Regions from separate parts of the Roseateles sp. genome, predicted to be linked through region 1. Evidence: predicted binding sites of a transcription regulator. Region 1 holds the regulator's gene; each other region holds the start of a gene.

Region 1 (3,272 bases):
GTGCACGGCCTTGCTGGCCAGCCTGCTGTTCTTGCGCAGCCCCGTCAAGCTCGATGTGGTGCGTGACCGCGGTGTGCTAGCACGCGTGGTGGAAGACGGTTATGTCGAGAACCTCTACCGTCTGCAGGTCATGAACGCGACCGAGCAGACCCATCGCTACCGTGTCACCGTCAGCGGCCTGGAGGGTATCCAGCTCGAGAAGGCGGTCGAGTTGAGCGTCGCACCGGCCGAGGCGCGCTGGCTGACCCTGTCGGTGCGCGTGCCGCCCGAGACGGCGGCACGTGCGGCCCAAGACCACAAGGGCTCGCATGGCATCGAGTTCCAGTTGCGCAGCCAGGATGGCGGCCAATCCGGCGCCACCGTGGTGCACGAGAAATCAACCTTTATCGTGCCGCGCTGAGCGCCGGCTCGCACACGCACAGTCAGGAGACATACCCATGAGCCAGAACCTGAATCTCGATGCCCAAGCCCCGCTGGACAAGCCGGCCGGCTGGTGGCGTACCCCCATGATGTGGCTGGTCGTTGGCGGGCCCGCGCTGGTGATCGTCGCCAGCTTTGTGACCCTGAGCCTGGCCATCAGCCATCCCGACCCGGTGCTGGAAGAGAAGGTGGTGGCCAACAAAGCCAGCGGCGCCAAGGCCTTGCTGCCGGCCCGTGAAGCACGCAACCACGCTGCCACCGGCGGGCAGTGAAATGGACAGCGCTGATCGCTCCGCGTCGGCCGTCCCCAAGCTCAGCAGCCGCTGGGCCATGGCCGTGGCCTGGCCATCGTTTTTCATGGCCGGGGTGATGGAGGTGCTGGTGTTTGCCGTCATCGATCCCAGTGATCTGACTTGGTTCGGCGCTGAGCGGCTGGACTGGTCGCGCCAGGCGGTCTACACCGTCAGCTTCATGATCTTCTGGCTGGTGATCAGCCTATCGGCCAGCGTCAGTGTGATGTTGGCGACCTTGCCGGATCTGCCCGAAGACGCCCATCCACGCGGTTGGCCGCGCTGAGCGCCGCGCCAGACCCAGTCGCCATGGCGCGCATGAAAAAAGGCCTTCGGAATTCCGAAGGCCTTTTTCTTGGAGGTAGTTCGTCTCAGCAGGTGCTGTTGTTGACCAGCTTTTGTAGGCCTGCTTGGTCGAGGATGCGCAGATGGCGCTGCTTCACTTCGAGCAGGCCTTCTTCCTGGAATTTGGAGAAAGTGCGGCTGACGGTTTCCAGCTTCAGGCCGAGATAGCTGCCAATTTCCTCGCGCGTCATGCGCAGCACCAGGGCGGCGGCGGAGAATCCGCGCGCCTGCAGGCGTTGGGTCAGGTTGAGCAGGAAGGCAGCCAGGCGCTCTTCCGCACGCATGCTGCCCAACAGCAGCATCACGCCGTGGTCGCGCACGATCTCGCGGCTCATGATCTTGTGGAACTGGCGCTGCAGGTCGGTGAACTCACGGGACAGCTCTTCAAGCTGTTCGAAGGGGATCACGCAGACTTGCGAGTCTTCCAGCGCGACGGCGTCGCAGCTGTGGCGGTCGGTGCTGATGCCGTCCAGGCCCAACAACTCACCGGCCATCTGGAAGCCGGTGACCTGGTCGCGCCCGTCTTCTGAGGACACGCAGGTTTTGAAGAAACCGGTGCGCACGGCGTAAAGCGACTGGAACTCGTCGCCGCTGCGGAACAAGGTGTCGCCGCGCGCCACGGTGCGGCGAGTCGCGACCAATTGGTCGAGCTGGTCCAGGTCACCGGAGGACAAGCCGACCGGCAGGCACAGCTCGCGCAAATTGCAGCTGGAGCAGGCGACTTTCAGGGGCTCGATCTTGATCGGGACGGTGACGTTCATCGTGTGCTTCTTCAGGGGTTCAGCCCGCTCGCTTGAGCCGGCTTGCGCTTGTGGGACTTCCAGATTCTTGACGGACATGAGCATGATGCACCTCAAAACTTGAGGCATTGTTGTTCCGTCAAAGCGCGCGGAGCTTGATCCTTGTCAAGTCGCGCGGCCAAAGCCTTGGCAAAGTGCTGGACATGGTACAGAACATTCAAGGCCGCGCGCGCCCGGCCCCCGAGACAAGCCTCCCCGCCGCTGCCTGCATCAGTGAGGAGTTGCTGCGCCGCTTCGATGTTTCCGGCCCGCGCTACACCTCGTATCCGACGGCCGACCGCTTTGTTGAGGCTTTCACGCTGGAGCAATACCAGCAGGCCCTGGCGCAGCGATCGGGCGGCTCCCAAATTGGAGGCAACACGCCGCTGTCGCTGTACATCCACATTCCGTTCTGCGAATCGGTCTGTTATTACTGCGCTTGCAACAAGGTGATCACCAAGCACCATGACCGTGCCACCGAATATCTGCAGGCTCTGGTCACGGAAATGGACCTGACCCTGGAGCATCTCGGTCGCGGCGCCGCGGTCTCGCAGCTGCACCTGGGCGGCGGTTCACCAACCTTTCTCAGCGATGCCGAGCTGAGCCAGCTGATGGCGGACTTGTTGGAGCGATTCCGTTTGGCGCCCGGTGCCGAGGTGTCCATCGAGGTCGATCCGCGCACCGTGACGAACGAGCGTCTGGCTCATTTGCGTCAGCTCGGCTTCAACCGCCTGAGCTTTGGTGTGCAGGATTTTGACCCCGAGGTTCAGAAGGCGGTGCATCGTCAGCAGAGCTACGAAAGTGTGGAGGCGCTGATGACGGCTGCGCGCACGCTGGGTTTCGAATCCACCAATGTGGATCTGATCTACGGCCTGCCGCTGCAGACGCCCGAGTCCTTTGCGCGCACCATCGCCCAAGTCGGTGCGCTCAAGCCGGACCGCATTGCCCTGTACGGCTACGCCCACCTGCCGCAGCGTTTCAAGCCGCAGCGGCGCATCAACGAGGCCGAGCTGCCGGTGGCGGGCGACAAGGTGACCATGCTGGCCGCGGCCATCAGCGGCTTCGAGCAGCATGGCTACAGCTATATCGGCATGGACCACTTTGCACTGGCCACAGATTCCTTGGCTGTGGCCAAGCGCCAGGGGCGGCTGCATCGCAATTTCCAGGGCTACAGCACCCAGCCTGATTGCGATTTGATTGCCCTCGGCGTGTCTGCCATCGGCCGGGTCGGCGCCAGCTACAGCCAAAACGCCAAGACCCTGGACGAGTACTACGACTCACTGCGCCAAGGGCAGTTGCCGATTCAACGCGGCCTGGCATTGACGCGCGACGACATCGTTCGCCGGGCGGTGATCATGGCGCTGATGTGCCAAGGGCGGCTGGAGTTTGAGTCGATCGAGCTGGCGCATCTCGTCGATTTCGAGAGCTACTTCCGGCC
Region 2 (3,272 bases), 1.4 Mb from region 1:
TGATGCCGACGGTGGCCGGCTCGGCCAGCACATAGCCGCCCTTGGCGATGTCATCGACCGCGGTCTTGGGCGCATAGGGCAGGTTCTGGCGCGACAGGGCCAGCACGCTGGGGCGCTGGGCGTTGCCGATGGCCATGGTCCAGGCGACCACGGTTTCGGTGGTGTCGGCCGGGCGCCAGACGTCCAGGCCCGGGATCAGGCGCAGCGAAGCGACATGCTCGATCGACTGGTGGGTCGGGCCGTCTTCGCCCAGGCCGATGGAGTCATGGGTGAACACGTGGATGACGCGCTGCTTCATCAGCGCGGCCATGCGGATGGCGTTGCGGCTGTAGTCGCTGAAGGTCAGGAAGGTGCCACCGTAGGGGATGTAGCCGCCATGCAGGGCCACGCCGTTCATGATGGCGGCCATGCCGAACTCGCGCACGCCGTAGTTGATGTGACGGCCGCCGTTGCTGCTGCCATCGGCCTCGACGCGGAAGGCCGGGGTCGACTTGGTGTTGGTCAGGTTGGAGCCGGTCAGGTCGGCCGAGCCGCCCAGCAGCTCCGGCAAGGCGGCAGTGAAGGCTTCCAGCGCCAGCTGGCTGGCCTTGCGGCTGGCCACAGTTTCGGCCTTGCCGTGCGCCGCGACGACGGCGTCGACGGCGGTCTGGGCGAAGTTGGCAGGCAACACGCCGGCCATGCGGCGCTGGAACTCAGCGGCCAGCTCGGGGTGGGCGGTGGCGTAGGCGTCGAAACGCTCATCCCAGCTGCTTTCCAGCGCGGCGCCGGCGGCCTTGGCGTCCCAGTCGGCGTACACCTCTTGCGGGATCACGAAGGGCTCATGCGCCCAACCCAGCTGCTCGCGGGTCAGCTTGATTTCGTCGTTACCCAGCGGCTCGCCGTGGGCCTTGGCGGTGTTGGCGCGGTTCGGCGAACCCTTGCCGATGTGAGTCTTGGCGATCACCAGGGTCGGCTTGACGCTGCTCTTCTTGGCTTCGGCAATGGCGGCATCGACGGCGTCGACATCATGGCCATCCACCGGGCCGACCACGTTCCAGCCATAGGCTTCGAAACGCTGGGCCGTGTTGTCGGCGAACCAGGGGGCGACCTGGCCGTCGATGGAGATGCCGTTGTCGTCGTAGATGGCGATCAGCTTGTTCAGCTTCCAGGCGCCAGCCAGCGAAGCGGCTTCGTGGCTGATGCCTTCCATCAGGCAGCCGTCACCCAGGAACACATAGGTGTGGTGGTCGACGATCTGGTGCTCGTCGATATTGAATTCCTTGGCCAGCATCTTCTCGGCCAGGGCCAGACCGACGGCATTGGTGATGCCCTGACCCAGCGGGCCGGTGGTCGTTTCCACGCCCGGGGTGATGCCCACTTCCGGGTGGCCCGGGGTCTTGCTGTGCAGCTGGCGGAAGGCCTTGAGCTCTTCGATCGGCAGCGCGTAGCCCGACAGATGCAGCAGGGCGTAGATCAGCATGGAGCCGTGGCCGTTGGACAGCACGAAGCGGTCGCGGTTGGCCCATTGCGGGTTGGTCGGGTTGTGACGCAGATGGCGGCTCCACAGAGCGACGGCGATGTCAGCCATGCCCATGGGTGCACCCGGGTGGCCCGAGTTGGCTTGCTGCACGGCGTCCATGGCCAGTGCGCGAATGGCGTTGGCCATCAAGGTGGGGTTGCGAGCAGCGGTAGTTGCCATGTGCGTGCGGAAGTGAAGTTGCGGGGTAATCCCGGATTTTACTTGGACGCTGCGCTTCGGCCGCCACGGACTGGCTTGCGGCCCCGACAAAGACCTGAGCCGGGCTTGATCCAACGCAAATCCAAGGCTCTGGAATCTGCCAGCCTAGCGCCTGCGCGGCCCCTCGCCCAGCCGCAGCAGGAGCCCCCATGAAGCCGAACAGCCCGCTGACCCTTCAGGTGATTCGCGAGGAGCACCGAGCCCTGGCCGCCATGCTGCGCTCGGTGCCTTTGCTTCTGGCCGAGCTGCGCCGGCGCGAGGCCCGGCCGGACTTCGCCGCCTTGCGCGCCATGCTTTTCTACCTGGACGAGTTCCCCGAGCGCCTTCACCACCCCAAGGAGAGCGAGCTGCTCTTCCCCAAGCTGCGCGCCAGGGCGCCCGAGATCCGCAGCGTGCTGGACCGGCTGGACGAAGACCACCAGCGCGGCGAGCGCGCCATCCGCGACCTGGAACATGCCTTGCTCGGCTTCGAGCTCATGGGCGAGAGCCGGCGCGCCGCTTTCGAGCAGCTGGCCGAACGCTATGTCCACGGCTATCTGCAACACATGCAGATCGAAGAGGCGCAGGTCCTGCCGCTGGCGCTGCAGATGTTTGCGCCCGAAGACTGGGCTGAGCTCGACGAAGCCTTTGCGCGCAACCGAGACCCGCTAGTCGGCCATGCCGTGGACGAACCCTACCGGGCGCTGTTCCAGACGGTGCTGAATGCCCTGCCGGCCCCGCTTGGCCTGGGGCCGGCCTTGTAATCCTGCCGCCGCGCGCGCACAGCGCACAACTGGGCGATATACAACGGTCTGTTCCGTCGCAAGCCAACAGGTTCAAACGCCGATAAATGGAGCAGGCATCTCAAAGCGATGGTGCTGTTGATCCATTGGAAGGACCCAAGATGCGAAAGAACGACGCACGACCATCACTCACCCACGTCAGCCGCATCGCCCTGGCCGCCGGCGCGCTGTGCGCCAGCGGTCTGAGCCAGGCGGTTGATTTCAGTTACTCCGGCTTCGGCAACATCACGGCCGGCAAGGTCATCAGTGCCGGCGGCATTGACATCGGCTACCCGGACAGCACGCAGTGGAACTGCCCCTGCCTGATCGCCGACTTCTCGCACGGTTCGGTCTACGAGCAGAAATGGTCGCTGGCGCCCGAATCGCGCGTCGGCATTCAGGGCAACTGGACCTTCACACCCGATCTGTCCTTCACCGCCCAGGGCGTCGCACGCCATGCGGCGCAGAAGGCCAGGGCCGACCTGGAATGGGCCTACCTGTCCTACAACCTGACACCGCAGCTGACCGTGCAGCTGGGCCGCAAGCGGCTGCCGCTGTTCTTCTACTCCGACTACCAGGACGTCAGCTATGCCTACAGCTGGGTGCGGGTGCCGCCCGATGTCTACGGCTGGGCCGTCGTCAACTACAACGGTGCCAACCTGACCTATCGCGGTGATGTCGCAGGCTGGGCGGTCAAGTCCACAGCCTACGCTGGCAGCGAGCACACCAAGAAGAACCCGATCGCCAAGCTGGAAACAGCCTCGCCCTCGGACATCAACTGGGACCAGATGTGG
Region 3 (3,272 bases), 2.3 Mb from region 1:
GCCGCAGCTCAGCCGAAGTAACGCTGGCGCAGGCGGGCGTAGCGGCCCTCGCTGCGCAGCTGATCGAGCGCGGTCTGCAGCGTTTGGACCACGCGTTCGTCGCTGTCGAGGTGCAGGCCGTACCAATAGCTGTGGCGGCTGTCGAGCTCCAGCACCGGTCGCAGGGTGCTGTAGTCCAGGCGCAGCTGCTTGAGATGCCAGGCGGCCGCCCAGTCCAGCAGCACGATCAGGTCCATGCGACTGGCCAGCAGCTTGCGCAGATTGCTGCCGTCATCAAGCGCCAGCTCCAGCTCCTCGCCGGGGCGCAGCCCTTCCGCTTGCAGCAGGCGCGCGGCCGCCGACTCGCGCACCACGCCCACCTTGAGATCGCGCAAATCACGCAGGTCTTTCAGCGGCTGGATGTCGCGGCGCTTGCTCAGGCTGTAAAGCATGATGCGGCGCTCGCTGATGGGGCCGACCCAGCGGTATTTGCTTTCCCGTTCGGGCAGGCGGGTCAGGGAATAGAGGATGCTGTTGGGCAGTGCGCCGGCTGCCTGCACGGCGCGCGGCCAGGGCTGTACCTGGATGTCCACCTGGGTGCGCGCTTTGGCTGCCATGAGCTGCAGCAATTCGGTGCTGAAGCCCGCAGCCCGGCCACCCTCATCCTGAAAATTCAGGGGCGGGAGATGTTCGGTGAAGGCTTGCAGGGATGAGATGCCCGTGGCCGCCAGCCCTGAGGCATGAGCCGAATGGCTCATGCCCAAGGCGCTCAGCAGGCCGGTTCCGCAGACGGAGCCGAGGCCGAGGGCCAGGCCTTGCAACACGCATTCACGGCGCAGCATGATGCGAGGCGCCTGCGGTGAGGCGCAGATATCGACGACCCACGTTCATGGCTCAAGAGCTGCGAAGAACGCAGTCTACGGTCGCCGGACCGTGCGCTGGCTTACATCGGCGACGGCGTGCCGGCCATGCGGTCGTATTTGACGAAGAATTGGCGCGCCTTGGCCACCAGCTGTGGCTCGGTCGGGTGGTCCACGGTTTCGTAGGCGACGATGTGCTTGGCGATCAGCGGGCGGTGCTTGTCGGCGTAGTGCTTGAAATCGCTTTGTGCGGTGCTGGAGCCGACGACCAGGATCTCTTCGATGCCGTTCAAGGCATCGCAGACCTCGCCGAAGAACTCATGTTCGCTGCGCACGGCGCTGCCATGCTGCTTGGTGTGGTGGCTGTGGGCCTTGATCTTCTCGGCCTGCACATGCTCGGCGTCGAACTGCAGAACCTTGGCCTGCTGATGGTCCAGCCAGACAACGGCGTGAAAAGTGGCTTGCGATGTGCTCATGGATGGGTCCTTGCGGGTGTGGGGATTGAGAAACGGTGGAACCGGACTGCCGGGCCGCAGGCATGCGGCGCGGCATGGGCTAGATCAGAGCTGTTCAGAGGCGTGCTGTCTGTGCGTGCGCCGGGGCCTGACCTTCATGTCGGCCTTGGCAGCTCACACAGCGTCGTGCCTCGGGGCTGGCGAGTAGACGAGCAAAGGCGATCGAGTCGCCGCAGTCCTGGCAGAGGCCGAAGCCTTCGCTGTCCAAGGCGGCCAGCGCCGTGCGCACTTCGCGCAGCGATTGCAGGGTCAGATCGCTGCGCGCCAGGTCGACTTCGCGCTCGGCATCCAGTGCGCTTTCGCGCTGGCCATTGCCGTCGCCGTCCTGCAGCAGCTGTTCCCGGGCATGCTCGGCCCGGCTTTGATGGCCCAGCAGGCCGTCCAGTTCTTGCTCCAGGCGCTGTTGGCGCTGCAGCAGTTCCGCACGCAGCCGCTGCATTTGTTCGTGATTGAGGGGGGTGCTCATGGCGATCTCCTTGACGCCATCTTGGCAGTCTCGGGCCGGCCGGTGTTGACCTGGGTCAACAGCTGCGTGGGTGCACGGTCGGGCGAGCTAACACCCACTTATGGGGGAGGCGACACGACTCTGCGCGCACCTATCATCGCGCCTGAAAAAAACAGGCCGGCGCATGAGGCGACGGGCCGCACATCACTGGAGAGAGGGATCCCTATGAGCTATCGATTCGCAGCGCGCGCGGCGCGCCTGACCCTGGCCCCCAGCCTGGCCTTGTTGCTGGCCGCCTGCGGTGGCGGGGGGGCGGATGCGCCGCCTCCTGTTCCCGTCCCCGTGCCCGTGCCGCCCACGCCGGTGCCTGAGAACCTCAGCATCACGGCGCCGGCCATTGGCGATATCGCGGAGCCCACCGTCTTCGGCAACAGCGCCGCGAGCCTGGTCAAGCTGCAGTACAGCTGGGACTTCGGCGACGGCAGCACGGTCAGCACCGAAGCAGCGCCCAAGCATGTGTTTGCCAAGCCCGGCGATTACGAAGTGAAGCTGCGCGTCAGCAATGAGGCCGGTCAGTTCAAGGAAGTCAAGACCACCGTGTCGGTCAACAACCAGGCGGCGGTGCGCGGCCTGGAGTGCAGCGGCGTGCAGGAAACCGGCTGGTGCTGGCAGGCGCCGCGGCCCACCGGCCACGCCTTGAGCTCGATTGTTTTTGCCACCTCCACCACGGGCTGGCGCGTCGGCGCTTTTGGTGAAATCTTCAAGACGGTCGATGCCGGTCAGACCTGGGCACGTCAGCGCAGCGGCGTGACCGCGGACCTGCAGGAGGTGGTGTTCGCCGATGACAAGATCGGCTGGATCCGCGGCAGCAACAGCACGCTATTGAGCACCCGTGACGGCGGCAGCACCTGGACGGCGCTGGCGGCCCCCTGGCAATTCGACAACGACAGCGGCAAGCTCTCCATCTTGGCCGATGGCAGCCTGCAGTACAGCGCCTACGGCACGGTCTACCTCAGCGCCGATGCTGGCAAGACCTGGAGCATGGGCGGCAACGGCAATGCCTTGGTGGGCACGGCCGGCGGCGCCTACCTGAGCCTGTCTGGCGACAAGCTGGTGCGCTACAGCAGCGTCATTGGCACGGCGGTCGATGTGTTGCAACTCAAGGACACTGACGGGAGCTCGTTCTACGGTTACAGCAGCTCGATCAGCCCCGTCGGCGACAAGACCGTCATCGTGCGCGCCCGCAACTACGGCAGCTGGGATCCGGTCACCTTTCAGTATGTGTACCGGCAAGCCGTTTGGCGCAGCGATGACGCAGGCCTGAGCTGGTCACGCCTTGCAGCCACTGGGCTCGCCAATGAGTCAGACTTGCTCCAGCTGCGCGCTCTGGACGGCGCCGCCAAGACCCTGGTGGGCCAGGTGGGCGGCGTGCTCTACCGCTCCGAAGATGGCGGCGCCAGCTGGGCGCAAGCC

Evidence for each region. The regulator FNR, encoded in region 1, switches genes on or off when oxygen is low (the NO sensors DNR and NnrR bind a similar motif). The targets are predictions, from matches to a motif close to TTGATNNNNATCAA.
Region 2: the regulator FNR is predicted to act here: its motif matches at 1,784-1,797, upstream of ACQY39_RS06150 (hemerythrin domain-containing protein).
Region 3: the regulator FNR is predicted to act here: its motif matches at 1,866-1,879, upstream of ACQY39_RS02600 (TraR/DksA family transcriptional regulator).

What each region holds. Positions count from the first base shown of each region.
Region 1 is NZ_OZ253537.1:2,836,872-2,840,143, forward strand. It holds gene ccoG (cytochrome c oxidase accessory protein CcoG) at 1-400, shown strand, start outside; gene ACQY39_RS12160 (hypothetical protein) at 438-692, shown strand; gene ACQY39_RS12165 (hypothetical protein) at 694-996, shown strand; gene fnr (fumarate/nitrate reduction transcriptional regulator Fnr) at 1,082-1,816, opposite strand; gene hemN (oxygen-independent coproporphyrinogen III oxidase) at 1,999-3,272, shown strand, end outside.
Region 2 is NZ_OZ253537.1:1,422,967-1,426,238, reverse strand. It holds gene tkt (transketolase) at 1-1,678, opposite strand, end outside; gene ACQY39_RS06150 (hemerythrin domain-containing protein) at 1,867-2,460, shown strand; gene ACQY39_RS06145 (hypothetical protein) at 2,601-3,272, shown strand, end outside.
Region 3 is NZ_OZ253537.1:577,217-580,488, reverse strand. It holds gene ACQY39_RS02615 (amidohydrolase) at 1-21, shown strand, start outside; gene ACQY39_RS02610 (substrate-binding periplasmic protein) at 9-821, opposite strand; gene ACQY39_RS02605 (hypothetical protein) at 923-1,315, opposite strand; gene ACQY39_RS02600 (TraR/DksA family transcriptional regulator) at 1,410-1,820, opposite strand; gene ACQY39_RS02595 (YCF48-related protein) at 2,025-3,272, shown strand, end outside.